4 regions of the Rhodoferax sp. RT4P68 genome follow, and region 4 is predicted to be linked to each of the others. Evidence: predicted binding sites of a transcription regulator. Region 4 holds the regulator's gene; each other region holds the start of a gene.

Region 1 (3,688 bases), on a different contig from region 4:
TGATCTAGAAAGAACAGTGCGGTGCGTGCCAGAGGCGTGTGGCTGCTGATAAGTTGAAAGACCTTGGGCGATGCCGCCACGAAGTCTTCATTGATCAAGTGGATCGTGGAGCCGATCAGCGGACCATAACCTCGATCTAGCAACACCTGCTTCAGATGAGCGAGCGCCTTGGCATCCTTGTCAACGAAGACGTATAGAACGTCGAGCGCAACTGGTTTCGTCCTCTTCGCATTGACCCGAACACACGCCTCCTCAACTGCCTGGAGCATGCGTAGTGGGGAACCAAGCACCTCCGCTCCCCTGCCCTTCAGCGAGTAGAGACCACCACCGCAGAAGCCATCGACCAGCGTGATGCGAAGCTTTTCGCGCCCGCGCGCGTTTAGAGTGCGCTGTTCAAAATACCGGATCAGATAGCCGACCAGCACCTCATGCTTGGTAACGCTGTGCGGGTCGATTTGCGCCGGCCCGTTCGACCAATCGTAGTGACTCTGTGCCAAGCGCCTTACCCTTTCGTGGTGCGGTACGAACGATGCTAAACGCGTGTACTCGGGCTCGGAAATTGATCCCAGTGGCGACCGCTGAGCGACCGGCCGGCCTTCCCTTTGCCGACGCCCGCGAGCTTGACCTCGGATCCGTCCCGCCGGACAACGTGGATCGGCGTGCGGCCTGTCACCGCATCGCCAGCCAACTCAACCGGGGCCCAGTGTCCCCATTGCTTGAAGTGGAAGGCCACGCCTTCGGCGTTGCATTGCTTCCGCAGATTCTCTGGCCATTGCGGATCCATGGGCCGCGACCCCGGCCCCGATTCCCCGCCGGCGATGACCCAGTCCACACGGGTACCCTTCTGTCCGGTCTTCAACCACGGACGCAGTTCCAAGGGGCCCAAAAGCGGCTCGCAGGACAGGAAGCGCACAGCAGGCGTCTCAAACTCCAACAGGTACTTGATACGCTTGTCCGCCGACTCCTGGTGCTCCACAGTAGCGCCAAGCCAAACGTTGCGTGGCAACTCGTAGCCCTTGGGCAACTGCTTACGCACGAGATGAATACGTTTGGTCAGCAGTAGCCAGTCGAGATGCGGCGTGGCCTCGATAAGTTCGAAGAGCCGCAGGCGATGGGGGACTAGATCTTTACGGTTCTCGAAGACGTCCGCCATCGACGCGCAGAACACGCGTTGCCGCGCTCCGCTTGCCATTGCCTCCCGGTTCCACTTCAGCGGCTCTTTCCAATGCGCATCACTGAAGAAGCGCCGCTCGGCCGCAGCCCCCCAGACATCAACGCCCAAGCGCTTGGCCCAAACCTCGGCGTAGCAGTGGTCGCACGCGTCCGAAACGCGAACACACCCCCACCAAGGATTGAAGGTGTGATGCGTCCATTCAATGCGTGTGTCTTTGCCCATGGTCGTTGTCTTGAGGCAAATTCTAGCCTGGAGATCTGTATTTTTATACAGATCTGATCTGTGCCGACTTCAATAGCCTATGGCGCACATGGTCTCCCCGACCAATACGCACCTCAATCGCTCCAACGTGTGCCAGCCAACATGCGCACTCGTACTCGGGCCCTACAATTGAGCCTGTGCGCAGCTCCGACAGGCAGCTCTACGGCAGCGAGACCAAGACGGCACATGTCCGTTCAGAGCGCAAAGCGGGTACTGGCCGTGCTTGCCAATCCCTCGCCTTCAGAACGTCGCACTGCACCGCACCCCCAGCGGCACCTTGCCGGCAGGGTTCGGCAACTCCAGCCGCACACCAAACGTGCCGCTCGCCGAATCAATCACCGTGTCGACCACCCGCACCTTGGCGGGGTACTCCCCACCGAACGGCGCCTCGGGTTTGACCGCCAGCGTGTCGCCCACCTTCACGCGTCCGTGCAGCGCCACCGGCAGCACCATCTCTACGCGCGCGGGGTCGGTCTGCGCCAGCTTCAGGATGGGGCTGGCGCTGTCGCCTGACTGGGCCAACTCGCCGGGGTTCTGCAGCCGCTCCATCACCACGCCGCCGACCGGGCTCACGATGGTGCGCCGGCCCAGCTCTGCGGCCAGGCGATGCGCCTCCAGCTTGGCCAGCTCGCGGCTGTCGCGCGCCTCCAGCAGGTCGGCCTCGGCCACGCGCGATTCGGCCAGCGCGTCGTCGCGGTCCTGGCTGGAGACAAACTTTTCCTTCACCAGTTCCTCGCGCCGGCGCAGCTTGTCCTTGGCGTGCGAGAGGCGCGCCTCGGCCGCGGCCACGTTGCCCTGCATCACGGCGCGGTAGCGGGCCGAGTCCAGCGCGGCCTTCTCTGCGCCCGCATCCAGCAGCACCAGCGGCTGGCCCTTGCGCACGGTGGCGCCACGGTCAACGGGGATGTCGGTGATCAGCGCGGTGACGGTGCTGCGGATCGACAGCTTTTGCGCCGGCTCGATCAGGCAAGGCGCGACCTCGGCCCGCAGGGGGGCGGTTGCCAGCAGGCCAGTGGCCAGCAGGGCGATGGCGGCGTGCCTCATAGCCGCCCCGACATCGACATCAGATCGGCCAGCTGGTTGTCCAGCCGCAGAGCCTCACGTCGCCCATCGCGGTGCTGGCGCTCGGCCGCGCGCTGGGCCAGGCCGCGCAGCACACGCAATGCCAGCCGCCCCGCACCCGCGCCCTGCAGGCCGCGCGCCACAGCCGCCAGGGCCGGCGTGAATTCGCGGAACAGCGCATCGTCGAACGCCACGATGCACTGCGCACTGCCGGCGTCACCCTGCCGCCCGGCGCGGCCGAACAGCTGGCGGTCGACGCGGCTCGACCCATGGTGCTCGCTGAGGATCACATGCAGCCCGCCCGCGCGCAGCACGTCGGCCGGCAGCTTGATGTCGGTGCCGCGCCCGGCCATGTTGGTGGCCACCGTCACCGTGCCGGGCAGGCCGGCGGTGCGCACCAGCTCGGCCTCGGCCGCGTCCTGCTGCGCGTTGAGCACGCGATGCACGATGCCGCGCGTGTGCAGCACGGCCGACAGTTCCTCCGACACGTCGACCGACCCCGTGCCCACCAGAACCGCGCGGCCGGCCGCAAGCAGCGCCTGCACTTCCTGTGCGATGCGCTGCCATTTGGCCTCGGTGTCGGGCAGCACGATGTCGGGCCAGCGGCGGCGTGCCGACGGCCGGTGCGTCGGCACGACCAGCGTGCGCAGGCCATAGCAGCCGCGGATCTCGCCACGCACCTCGCGCGCCGTGCCAGTCATGCCCGACAGCCGCAGATAGCGCGCGAAGAAGCGCTGGTAGGTGATGCGCGACACGGTGCGCGCGCGGTCAGAGAGGGCGCAGCCCTCCTTGGTCTCGATCATCTGGTGCAAGCCTTGTTCCCAGGTGCGGCCGGCCAGCACGCGGCCGGTGTTTTCGTCGACGATTTCGACCTTGCCCTCGCGCACCACGTAATGGTGGTCGCGCGCGAACAGGTGCAACGCCCGCAGCGCCTGCACCACCCAATGCTCGCGCGTGGCGCGCAGCTGCCATTCCGGGCCCATCTCGGCCCCCAGCGCCAGGCTGGCGCGCAGCACCTGCTGGCGGCCCAGCGCGGTCAGCGCCAGTGCGCGGCGCCGCGCGTCCACGCGGTAGTGCTGCACGTCCAGCAGGCCGCGCGCGATCTGCAGCGCCTGCGCGAAGTGCGGCGGCGCGCCCTCGGCGCCAGACTTCACGGCCAGGATCAGCGGCGTGCGCGCCTCGTCGATGAAG
Region 2 (3,688 bases), on a different contig from region 4:
GGCAGCATCACGCCTTTGATGATCTCGGCGGCCAGCACCGAGCGCTTCTCGCGGGTCTCTGCGACCTGCACCAGCGCGGGCGCCGAGCCCGGCGGCTCCAGCGCCACCCAGGCGTAGGCCACGCGCACCTCCAGCCCGCGCAACTCGTCGTCGCGCAGCCGCACCTCGCCCGGAAAGGCCTGGTCCATGTCGCGCGGCAAGGGCAGGTCGCGGTCACCGCCCAAAAGTTCGCCTCGAGCGCCCAGCACCTGGTAGACGACTTCGTCGGAGTCGTCGGCGCGCAGGATCTCGCGCGCCGGTTGCGGCAGGTTGAACTGCGCACGGCCCGGCTGCGGCGCCGCCACCAGCTGGGCGAGCGCGCGCACGTTGTATTCCAGCGCGCGGTCGAACGGGTTGCCGGCGATGCCCTGGGCCACCAGCCAGGTCAGCGCCAGGCTGACGGGCCACAGCAGCAGCAGCGGCGTCAGCATCCAGTCCAGGATCTCGCCGAACAGCGACCGCTGCTCGCGCTGGAAGATCTTCACGTCGCTATTTTTTCCAGGCAGTAGCCCAGGCCGCGCACCGTGGCGATGCGGATTGGGCCTTTCTCGATCTTCTTGCGCAGGCGGTGGATGTAGACCTCGATCGCATTGGTCGAGACCTCCTCGCCCCACTCACACAGGCGCTCGACCAGCTGGTCCTTGCTGACCAGGCGGCCGGCGCGTTGGAGCAGGACTTCCAGCAAGCCCAGCTCACGTGCCGACAGCTCGACCATCTTGCCGTCGATGGTGGCCACGCGTCCGGCCTGGTCGTATTCCAGCGGGCCGTGGCGGATGGCACTGCTGGTGCCGCCCATGCCGCGCCGGGTCAAGGCACGCACGCGGGCCTCCAGTTCCTGCAGCGAGAAGGGCTTGGCCATGTAGTCGTCGGCGCCGTAATCCAGGCCCTTGACACGCTCATCGATGCTGTCGGCCGCCGTGAGGATCAGCACCGGCAGGCTGGAGCCGCGGCCGCGCAAGGCCTTGAGCACCTCCAGGCCATGCATCTTGGGCAGGCCCAGGTCCAGGATCAGCAGGTCGAACTGGCTGCTGGTGCGCAGCGCGGCATCGGCCTCGGTGCCGCTGGCCACGTGGTCCACCGCCGCGCCGGAACTACGCAGTGCGCGCAGCAGCCCGTCTGCCAGCACCTGGTCGTCTTCGGCAATCAGGATGCGCATATCGGGTCTCCATCGGGTTGGCGGGGCCGGCGGATTCTAGGAGGCATAGGCTTCCAGCCCCAGCGCGACCACCGTGGCCACCTCGGCGCCCACGGCGTCGCGAAACTCCCGCTCAGCCTGCGCGATGGCGCTGCGAAAGGCCTGCTGCCACGCGTGGCCGCTCGCGGTGAAGACCACGCGCCGGGCGCGCGCATCCAGCGGGTCGGGCTCCCGTGTCACCAGTCCCCAGGCTTCGCACTGGTCCAGCAGGTCGCCCATGGCCTGCTTGCTGATGCCGGCACGCGCCGCCAGCTCGCTGGGGCGGGTGCCGCCGCTGTCCAGATGACGCGTGATGTGCACGTGGGCGGCGCTGACCTGGGCCCGCGCCGCCAGGTTGGACAAGGCCAGCGGCACCTGTTCGTCATGCGCCATCAGTTCCAGCACGCGAGCGTCGAAGCGGCGCAGCGCATCGCCCATCAGTCGGCCCAGATGGGTTGTGCGCCAAGCTTCTGCAGAGACCGATTCCATGGCTTCAAATAGTAAGACAAACTGACTAAAAAACGGGGTTTTGTTTTTCAATGCTGCCGTAAACTACTGTTCAAGCATCCAGACAAGGCCTTCTGCAGGCACCGGATGCATTCTTCAAGCCATTGATTTCAAGGAGTTTTCTCATGGATGCACCCGTCAAGACCACCGCCGCCCAAGCCGAGAAGGCCAAGGCCCTGCAAGCCGCACTGGCCCAGATCGAAAAGCAGTTCGGCAAGGGCACGATCATGCGGCTGGGCGAGGGTGAGGTGATCGAGGACATCCAGGTCGTCTCCACCGGCTCGCTCGGTTTGGACATCGCGCTGGGCGTCGGCGGCCTGCCGCGTGGCCGCGTGGTCGAGATCTACGGCCCGGAATCGTCGGGCAAGACCACGCTGACGCTGCAGGTCATCGCCGAGATGCAGAAGCAGGCCGGCACCTGCGCGTTCGTCGACGCCGAGCACGCGCTGGACATCCAGTACGCGCAAAAGCTGGGCGTTAACCTGCAGGAGTTGCTGATCAGCCAGCCCGACACCGGCGAGCAGGCACTGGAAATCGTCGATTCGCTGGTGCGCTCGGGCGCGGTCGATCTGATCGTGGTCGACTCGGTCGCCGCGCTGACGCCCAAGGCCGAGTTGGAAGGCGAAATGGGCGATTCGCTGCCCGGCCTGCAGGCCCGGCTGATGAGCCAGGCGCTGCGCAAGCTGACGGCCACGATCAAGAAGACCAACTGCATGGTCATCTTCATCAACCAGATCCGCATGAAGATCGGCGTGATGTTCGGCAGCCCCGAGACCACGACCGGCGGCAACGCGCTGAAGTTCTACGCCTCGGTGCGGCTGGACATCCGGCGCACCGGCACCATCAAGAAGGGCGACGACGCGATCGGCAACGAGACCAAGGTCAAGGTGGTCAAGAACAAGGTGGCGCCTCCGTTCAAGACGGCCGAGTTCGACATCCTGTTCGGTGAGGGCATTTCGCGCGAGGGCGAGATCATCGACATGGGCGTGGAGGCGCGTATCGTCGACAAGTCTGGCGCCTGGTATGCCTACAACGGCGAGAAGATCGGCCAGGGCCGCGACAACGCGCGTGAGTTCCTGCGCGAGAACCGTGACCTGGCGCGCGAGATCGAGAACAAGGTGCGCGAGAGCCTGGGCATCGCGCTGCTGCCGGCCGACGTGGTCGCCGCTGCGGCCTGAGTGTCGCCCGGCCGCCCGAGGACGCCCAGCCACCGCCGTGCGCAGCACCAAGGGACCGCCGTGAGCCCCGCGCCGGGTCGCCTCACCCAAGCGCGCACCACAGTGCGCACTGCGAAGGTCCAGCTGTGAGCCCCGGCGCGGCGCGGCCCACGCTGTCGCTCAAGGGGCGCGCGTTGCGCTACCTGAGCCAGCGCGAGCACTCGCGCAGCGAGCTCGAGCGCAAGCTCGCCCGGTTCGAGGAAGAAGCAGGCGCCATTGCCCGGGCGCTCGATGATTTGCAGGCCAAAGGCTTCATCAGCGAGGCGCGGGTCGTGGAGTCCGTCATCCACCAGCGTGCACCACGCATGGGCGCGCTGCGACTGCGTCAGGAGCTGCAGCACAAGGGCATCGCACCCGAGGCCATTGCGCAGGCGTTGGCAGGCCTGCAAAACACTGAGCTCGAGCGCGCCCGCGCGTTGTGGCAGCGCCGGTTCGACACGCAGCCAGCCGACGCCAAGGAGCGGGCCCGGCAGATGCGTTTTCTGCTGGCCCGCGGTTTCAGCGGCTCGGTGGTAGCGCGGGTGCTGCGGGCTGGCCGCGACGACGAGTGACGCCTTCGGGCCGGGTTGGGCCGACCGGTCACGGGTGCCGCCAGGGGCTCAGAGCCCGAGCATCAACTTCAGGTTTTGCACTGCGGCGCCGCTGGCGCCTTTGCCCAGGTTGTCCAGACGGGAGATGACGACTGCATGGCGCGCGTCCTCGTTTGAGAACACGCGGATCTCCAACTCGTTGGTGTCGTTCAACGCCAGCG
Region 3 (3,688 bases), on a different contig from region 4:
AATGGAAAAAGAGCGTGCAGTCGCGGCGCACCCTCACGCCTGCAAAGACTTCCCGAATTCCATCGTCAGGCCACGCCACTTCGCGCTGCAACCCAACACCGGGCCGCCTTGCGCTGTGGAGCTTAACTCGCGCAAAGTGATCGCAAAAGGGGACGTGCCTAGACGTCATTTGAGGGTTGGCAAAAAGTGACAACTTCTCTGGTCACCCAGAGTTCAGAAGCGGCCGTCGACGCTGCGCGAATCGCCCCAATGGATTCGTGCGACCGCTGTACCTCGTACCGCGGTCATTCAGGCCAGCGCCTGGCGCCCAGCCGAACGACGGCTTGATTGCGGGCAGCGTGAGTACGGCCGCTGCAGGTCACCGGCAGCAACCGCTGCACTGCTGTCGCTCGGGATCGCGAGGCGACGGGCGCAGCGCGGTTGCTGCCAATCTAGGTGACCGCCCGAGCCCCGGCTTAACCCGGCCTTCGCTGTTCCGGCCCGGGCAACCGATACGGGTCAACAGGCGACCGCTGCAAAATCTCCATGGGTCCAATGCCGCGACCACTACGATCCCGCAGCAGCCACCTCGAATCCGCCATGTCGGGCTGCCCCCAACTCCCCTGTATGCCTTCGCAAACGGATCGATTCCACAAACTGCCAGGTGCTTCGACCCACACTCCGAGTCACGCCGCCATCCGGTGGTCGTAAAAGTACCGCTCGCGGTCATCCAGCACCGCATGCTGGGCCGGCAGGTCTTGCGCATCGGGATTCAACCAAGTGTCCAGGTGCCGGGCCTGCAGCGGGATGATGCAGCGGTCGTGCCCCGCCCCCGCGACCTCTGGCGGCGGCTCGTCGGTGACTGCCGCGAAGGACCACAGCGCCGGCTCGGTTGAACCCGCCGGCGGTGTCCAGTGCGAGTACAGGCACGCAACGGCCATCAGTTCGCCAGTGGCCGGTGTGAACTCCAGCACAACGTCCTGGCCGCCGCGGTCGACGTGCTCGTAGAACTGCCACCAGAACGCGACGCCGTGGGTGTGGCCGAACTGCTGCTTCCAGAACCCTTCGAGGTTGTCTCGGCGTGCGTTGTAGGTGCCCGGGTACTTGGTGTCGTAAAGCGCCGGCTTGCCGGCCGGCCGGCAGCCATGGCGCATGGGTTTGAGCACGCGCTCACCGTTCTCCACAATCAGGACGTGCGCATAGGTGCCCGGGAAGATGCGCGCATCGCCGCTCTTGCCGTCCGCGCGCTGGAGATCCGTGATCCGGGCCATGAACTGCTCGATCTTGGAGGTCGCGATGCGCTGGCTTTCGCTGGCCGCCTTGGTCGGCTTCAAGGCCAACTTGCGCTCGGCATCGGCCAAGCGCTTGCGCTGCGCGAACAGCTCCTGGTCCATGCGGACGGCCTCTGCGGCCCGGTGCGCGTGGATCAGTGCGGCGATCCTGCGCTCGTCCTCGCTGTCGCCGGCCAAGAACGCATCCTCGATCGCGCGCGGTACTTTGATGTTGCGCCCGCCGGGCCGCTCCCAGAACACCTGGTGGTAGTCGTGGAAGCTCATGCGCGCGCCCATCTCTCGCACATACCTGCGGTACTCGGCCTCGATGCGGGATGAATAGCACATGGGGCATCGTAGCGCCAGGGCCACGCAGGGTTCAGCCGTGGAAGGCGCCGACGGCATTGCCGGGGAGCGTGTGGGACCGATTCACGGTCTTCCCGCCCGAGGTGTCCTGAACGTGATCGACCAGCGCTGCGACCGCACCGGTGGCACGCAGTGCTGCCAGCCCCAGCGGGCCGTGCCTTCCAGGCTGTAGATTGAACGCGGCGCCACGTCCAGCTGCACGGCATGCCGCCTGGCCGGCAGGTCAGGCGGATACGGCCGGAACCGCAGCGTGGCCGTGCTTCCGAGCGAGACCCCCGCAATGGTCTCGTACTCGGGCACATCGCGGTGCCACCCCAGCGGAGTGCCCGGCGCGTACGACGCCACCAGCACCTGCACGAGCCGGTCCGGCTTCACGCCCAGCCAGTGGGCCACGCGGTCGCGCAGCGGCACCAGCCGCGCGTCCAGCGCCGCGCCAACGCGCAGCGGGTGGGTGTCGACGTCGCGGGTGCCCCCGAAGCTGACCACGTGCCGGCGCGCCAGGTACGCCTTGTACTGCGCCGGGCGCAGCGGCAAGCTGCGGATGATGTCCAGCAACTCAGCCTCCTGCGCGGCCGTCAGAAATTCCGGCTGGTAGCGCAGGCCCGGGATGGACGCGGTCTCGGTGTCGGCGAACAAGTCGCTCTGCATGCGGCACTCCGGCACGACGTCGGTTCGGACGCCGCGTGCGATGCACCGACAGCCACGTGGCGACGATCGTGATACTGTATTGATGTACAGTTATTTTAGACCATGCCCGCCGTCGCCATTGCCTCCGAATCCCCTCAAGCCACCGGTGCCCCTGCGCCGTTGCGGCTCGCGCCGCACATCGCCGATGCGGTGTGGCGGGGCGATGCGCTGGGCCATCAGGTCGTCGAATCCGTCTCGTCGGGCTGGGCGGCGCTCGATGCGGAACTGCCGGGCGGTGGTTGGCTGCGACGCTCCGTCACCGAGATCCTGGCCGCACAGCCCTGCGTCATCGAATGGCGGCTGCTGTCCCCCAGCCTGGCCCAGGTGGTGCAGGCGGGCGGGCAGGTCGTGGTCATTGGGCCGCCCCGGCATCCGCACCTGCCCGGCCTGCAGCACATGGGTCTGAGCGAGCGACAGTTCATCTGGATCCAGGCCGATGCGCCGGCGGAACGGCTGTGGATCACCGAGCAGCTCATCAAGTCGAACGCCGCCGGCGCGGTCATCGCCTGGCTGCCCAACGCCCGGCCCGAACAGCTGCGCCGCCTGCAGGTCTGCGCGCTGGCGTGCGACGGGCCGGTGTTCCTGTGCCGCCCCGAGGCGGCCCGGCACGAATCCTCGGCCGCGCCGTTGCGCGTGCAGGCGCAGTCCACCCAGGACTGGCACCTGGACGTCCAGATCCTCAAGCGTCGCGGGCCGTCGCACGCGCAGCCGCTGTCGCCGCCCTCCGTGCCCGGCGGCCTGACGTCCGTGCTCACACCGCGCATGCGGCGTGTGGCCCCACCGGTGGTTCGCGAGGCTCCCCATGCTGTGGGCCGCCCTGCTGTTGCGGCCCGACGCGCACCCTCCGCCGCTTGACGTGCCACTGCGCGGACTGGCGACCTGGGCGCTGCAGTTCTCCCCGCGCGTGGCCCTCGTCGAAGACGCCGTGGTGCTCGAGGTGGACGCCAGCGCTCGCCTGTTCGGCGGCAGGCGCGCGTTGCGCGACCGGATCGTGGTGCACGCCCAGGACCAGGACGTCGGCCAGGTGGCCTGGGCGCCGACCAGCCTGGCGGCCATCGCGTTCGCGTGGGCCGGGCATGAGAATGGCCTGCGCGGCGCCTTGGCCGGCCTGCTGGACGCGCTGCCGATGGAGGTCCTGGCGGCCGTGCGGCCGCACCAGACCACGCTGACGCAACTGGGCTGCCGCCGCCTGGGCGACGTGCGCGCGCTGCCGCGCGGGGGCATCAGCCGACGCTTCGACGCGCAGCTGCTGATCGCGCTGGACCAGGCCTACGGGCTGCGGCCGGAGGCCCACAGCTGGATCGCACTGGCGCCCACGTTCCTGGCGAAGGTGGAACTCATGGCGCGCGTGGAGACCGCCCCGGCCCTGCTGTTCGGCGCCCGCC
Region 4 (3,688 bases):
GGGGCTGGTTGCGTTTGGCGCTTGGCGTTTAGCGCCGAACCTGCAGTGAACCCGGGTTCACGATATTGGTCGGCGTGCCCTTGATGAAGTTCAGCACGTTGTCGAAGGCGGCATTGAAATACATCTCGTAGCTTTGCAGTTCCACATAGCCGATGTGTGGGGTGCAGATGCAGTTTTCTAGCCGCAACAGCGCATGGCCCTGCAAGATGGGCTCGCTCTCGAACACGTCGACGGCGGCCATGCCCGGCCGGCCGCGGTTCAGGCCTGCCAGCAGGGCGTCTGTCTCGATCAGCTCAGCGCGCGAGGTGTTGACCAGCAGCGATGTGGGCTTCATGCGCGACAAGTCCTCCAACGTGACGATGCCGCGCGTCTCCTCGTTCAGGCGCAGGTGCAGGGAGACGACGTCGCAGTTGGCAAACAGTTCCTGCTGACTGGAGGCGACGTGGTGGCCATCGGCAGCTGCGCGCTCGCACGATCCGGCACGGCCCCATACCAGCACGCGCATGCCGAACGCGCGAGCGTAGGTGCTGACGATCTGCCCGATGCGGCCATAGCCGAAGATGCCCAGGGTCTTTTCCCGCAGCACGGTGCCCAGGCCGAAGTTCGCCGGCATCGATGCGGTCTTCAACCCGGACTGCTGCCACGCGCCGTGCTTGAGGTTGCCGATGTACTGCGGCAGCCGCTTGGTCGCAGCCATGATCAGAGCCCAGGTCAGCTCTGCAGGCGCCACTGGCGAACCCACGCCTTCGGCCACGGCGATGCCGCGCTCGGTGCAGGCCGCCACGTCCACGTGGGCACCGACACGGCCGGTCTGGGCGATCAGCTTGAGCTTGGGCAGTTTCTCGATCAACAGGCGATTCAGGTGCGTACGCTCGCGGATCAGCACGATGATGTCCGCATCGCGCAGCCGCACCGAAAGCTGGCCTAGTCCCTTGATCGTATTGGTGAAGACCTTGGCCGCGTAGGGATCGAGCTTGGCAGCGCAATCGAGCTTGCGCACCGCGTCCTGGTAGTCATCGAGGATCACAATGTTCATGCGGGCATTGTGCCTCGCGTGCCGTGCAGAGCCGGCCAGCCAGACGGCTTCGACGGGGCTGCCGTCCGGGCTGGCGGCCGTGTGACATCGGCGTGTTGGCCGGCGTGTTGGCCGGCGTGTCAGCCGGTGCGTCGGCCGGTGCGTCAGCCGACGACGCAACGCTCGGCGCCGTCAGTCAGCTGCGGTCGAAACCGCTGGCCGCTTCTGCAGCGGCCAGCCGGTCCAGTTCGGCGCAGACATCGGCCATACGGCCGGAGATCACCATGCGGCCCGCCGCGTTGCGCGCCTGGTGGGGCTCGACGACACGCAGCACCCGCAGTGGCATCGTCGCGCCGGCCCGATGCGGCCCGCGCTCTGTCAGCCGGTCGCTCCGGTTGGCAGCGCTGGCCCATCTGCCGAGCAAGCGGCGCGCCAGACGGGCGACGCGGTGCCGCGCTGCAGGCTGCACCGGCGGCGTGCCGCTCCGGTGCACTCGGGCTGGCGCAGTGCTGCTGGCACGGCCAAGCTGTGGCCAGTGCAGTTCGAGCCACGCAGGCAGGGCTTGAACCACGCGAGCGGCTGCGAAGATTGCGATTCCCATGTCAACTCCTCTCCCCGAAATAAGGGGGTGTACACAGGCAGGATTGGTCGATAAGCCCGCAGCGAGAGGGTTGTCGTGCCACTGCACGGCCAAACGCCCGCCACCTCGCGCTGCGGACAAGTACGTACCGCTTACATCAGCATGGTGTTGCGGATCAGGCCGACGGCCAGACCTTCGATTTCGAACGGCTCACCGGGCTCCACGACGATGGTCGGATAGTCCGGGTTTTCGGGTAGCAACTCGATGTTGTCCTTGTTGCGCCGGTAGCGCTTGACCGTGACTTCGTCGCCGATGCGGGCGACGACGATCTGACCGCTCTTGGCGTCTTTGGTGGCACGCACTGCCAGCAGGTCACCGTCCATGATGCCGATGTCGCGCATGGACATACCGCGCACGCGTAACAGGTAATCGGGCTTGTGCTGGAACAGGCTGCTTTCGACGTAATAGGTCTGGTCCACATGCTCCTGCGCCAGGATCGGCGAGCCGGCCGCCACACGGCCGATCAAGGGCAGTGCCAGCTGAGCCAGCTCTTGCAGCGGCAACATGAATTGCTTGTTGCGCGCGGCGTGCAGAGAGCGCAGCATGTCGCCGCGCAACCGGATGCCGCGAGATGTCCCGCTCACCAATTCGATGGCGCCCTTGCGCGCCAGGGCCTGCAGGTGCTCTTCAGCCGCGTTGGCGGACTTGAACCCCAGTTCGCTGGCGATCTCTGCGCGAGTCGGGGGCGCGCCGGTGTTGGCAATGGCGGACTGGATCAATTCCAGAATCTGTTGCTGCCGAGCCGTGAGCTTGACAGGGAAGGCATTGGACGAAGCGTCGGACATGGCATTTCCTTTCGGGCTGGAGCAGTTCTGTTGATATTTCCAGTATCTGTATTTTTAACCAGTTTTCTGCACTGTGCAAGCATTCGCTGCAGCTTGCCCACCTCGGTCGGGATTTCGTGGCTTCCTGCAACGGGGGTACGGAGGCGTCAGTGGCCGTTGCCTGCCACGGCCGTCGTGCAATGGATTGCGCATGCGGACCCACCCGCGCAGGCAGGGCGTGCTGACCTGCGCAGTCCTGCGCTTCGAGAGTGTCTTGTGGGAGCGTGAAGGTTAGCGGCACGGGCTTGCATCCGTGCATCGGCAGTCGGCGCAGGCAGTCCGGCAACGCCGCCTGCACTGTGGCGAGCCTGAATATCAAACCGTGTTGTCAGCGCTGCCATGAGCACTGCACGTTTCGGGCCGTACGGCCGCAAGTTGACTGGCCGTGCCTCGCATGCTGCGACGCCTCGAACGTCCGCCCGTCGAACCGCCGTCAGGCAGCAGGCAGCGTGCGCCTGGTGGCCGTCAGTCGGCCAGGGCTGCCAGCGCGCGCGCGGTGATCTCGTCGACCGTGCCCGTGCCCGAGATGCTGCGGTATTTGGGTGCCTGCGCCGGGTCGGCTGCAGCCCATTTGGCGTAGTACTCGACCAACGGTCGGGTCTGTGCGCTGTAGACCTCCAGGCGCTTCGCGACGGTCTCCTCGCGATCGTCGTCGCGCTGCACCAGAGGCTCGCCCGTGACGTCGTCGACGCCCTCGACCTTGGGGGGGTTGAACTTGGCGTGGTACGTGCGGCCCGACGGCGCGTGCGAGCGGCGCCCGCTCATGCGTTCGATGATGGCGTCGAAGGGAACGTCGATTTCCAGCACGTAGTCGAGCTTCACGCCCGCGGCCTTCATCGCGTCGGCCTGGGGGATGGTGCGGGGGAAACCGTCGAACAGGAATCCGTTGGCGCAGTCCGGCGCGGTGATGCGCTCCTTGACCAGGCCGATGATGATGTCGTCCCCCACAAGGGCACCCGAATCCATGACCGATTTGGCCTGCACGCCCAACGGGCTGCCCGCCTTGACCGCAGCGCGCAACATGTCGCCAGTGGAGATCTGGGGAATCCCGAACTTTCTGCAGATGAAGGTGGCTTGCGTGCCTTTGCCGGCGCCCGGCGCGCCCAACAGAATCAGTCTCATGGATGTCCTCGGATGTTGTGAAGCTCGCGACACTGCTGGCAGAGCGTGCCGCCGCAGTGTTTCATGCGACCGAGGATAGCATGCGAC

What was found. Region 4 encodes LexA, which represses DNA repair genes until DNA is damaged. Its sites were predicted from a motif close to ACTGTATNNNNATACAGT; they were not measured.
Region 1: the regulator LexA is predicted to act here: its motif matches at 1,431-1,448, upstream of AC099J_RS28395 (DUF5131 family protein).
Region 2: the regulator LexA is predicted to act here: its motif matches at 1,768-1,785, upstream of recA (recombinase RecA).
Region 3: the regulator LexA is predicted to act here: its motif matches at 2,338-2,355, upstream of imuA (translesion DNA synthesis-associated protein ImuA).

What each region holds. Positions count from the first base shown of each region.
Region 1 is NZ_JBWMBB010000018.1:9,383-13,070, reverse strand. It holds gene AC099J_RS28400 (three-Cys-motif partner protein TcmP) at 1-497, opposite strand, end outside; gene AC099J_RS28395 (DUF5131 family protein) at 533-1,396, opposite strand; gene AC099J_RS28390 (efflux RND transporter periplasmic adaptor subunit) at 1,676-2,479, opposite strand; gene AC099J_RS28385 (preprotein translocase subunit SecA) at 2,476-3,688, opposite strand, start outside.
Region 2 is NZ_JBWMBB010000001.1:331,963-335,650, reverse strand. It holds gene AC099J_RS01535 (sensor histidine kinase) at 1-524, opposite strand, end outside; gene AC099J_RS01530 (response regulator) at 521-1,195, opposite strand; gene AC099J_RS01525 (MarR family winged helix-turn-helix transcriptional regulator) at 1,232-1,702, opposite strand; gene recA (recombinase RecA) at 1,846-2,898, shown strand; gene recX (recombination regulator RecX) at 3,024-3,488, shown strand; gene argC (N-acetyl-gamma-glutamyl-phosphate reductase) at 3,537-3,688, opposite strand, start outside.
Region 3 is NZ_JBWMBB010000009.1:2,821-6,508, reverse strand. It holds gene AC099J_RS19000 (SOS response-associated peptidase family protein) at 666-1,598, opposite strand; gene AC099J_RS18995 (alpha-ketoglutarate-dependent dioxygenase AlkB) at 1,680-2,264, opposite strand; gene imuA (translesion DNA synthesis-associated protein ImuA) at 2,367-3,158, shown strand; gene AC099J_RS18985 (Y-family DNA polymerase) at 3,106-3,688, shown strand, end outside.
Region 4 is NZ_JBWMBB010000006.1:28,157-31,844, forward strand. It holds gene AC099J_RS14415 (D-2-hydroxyacid dehydrogenase family protein) at 29-1,036, opposite strand; gene AC099J_RS14420 (hypothetical protein) at 1,212-1,616, opposite strand; gene lexA (transcriptional repressor LexA) at 1,748-2,440, opposite strand; gene adk (adenylate kinase) at 2,945-3,601, opposite strand.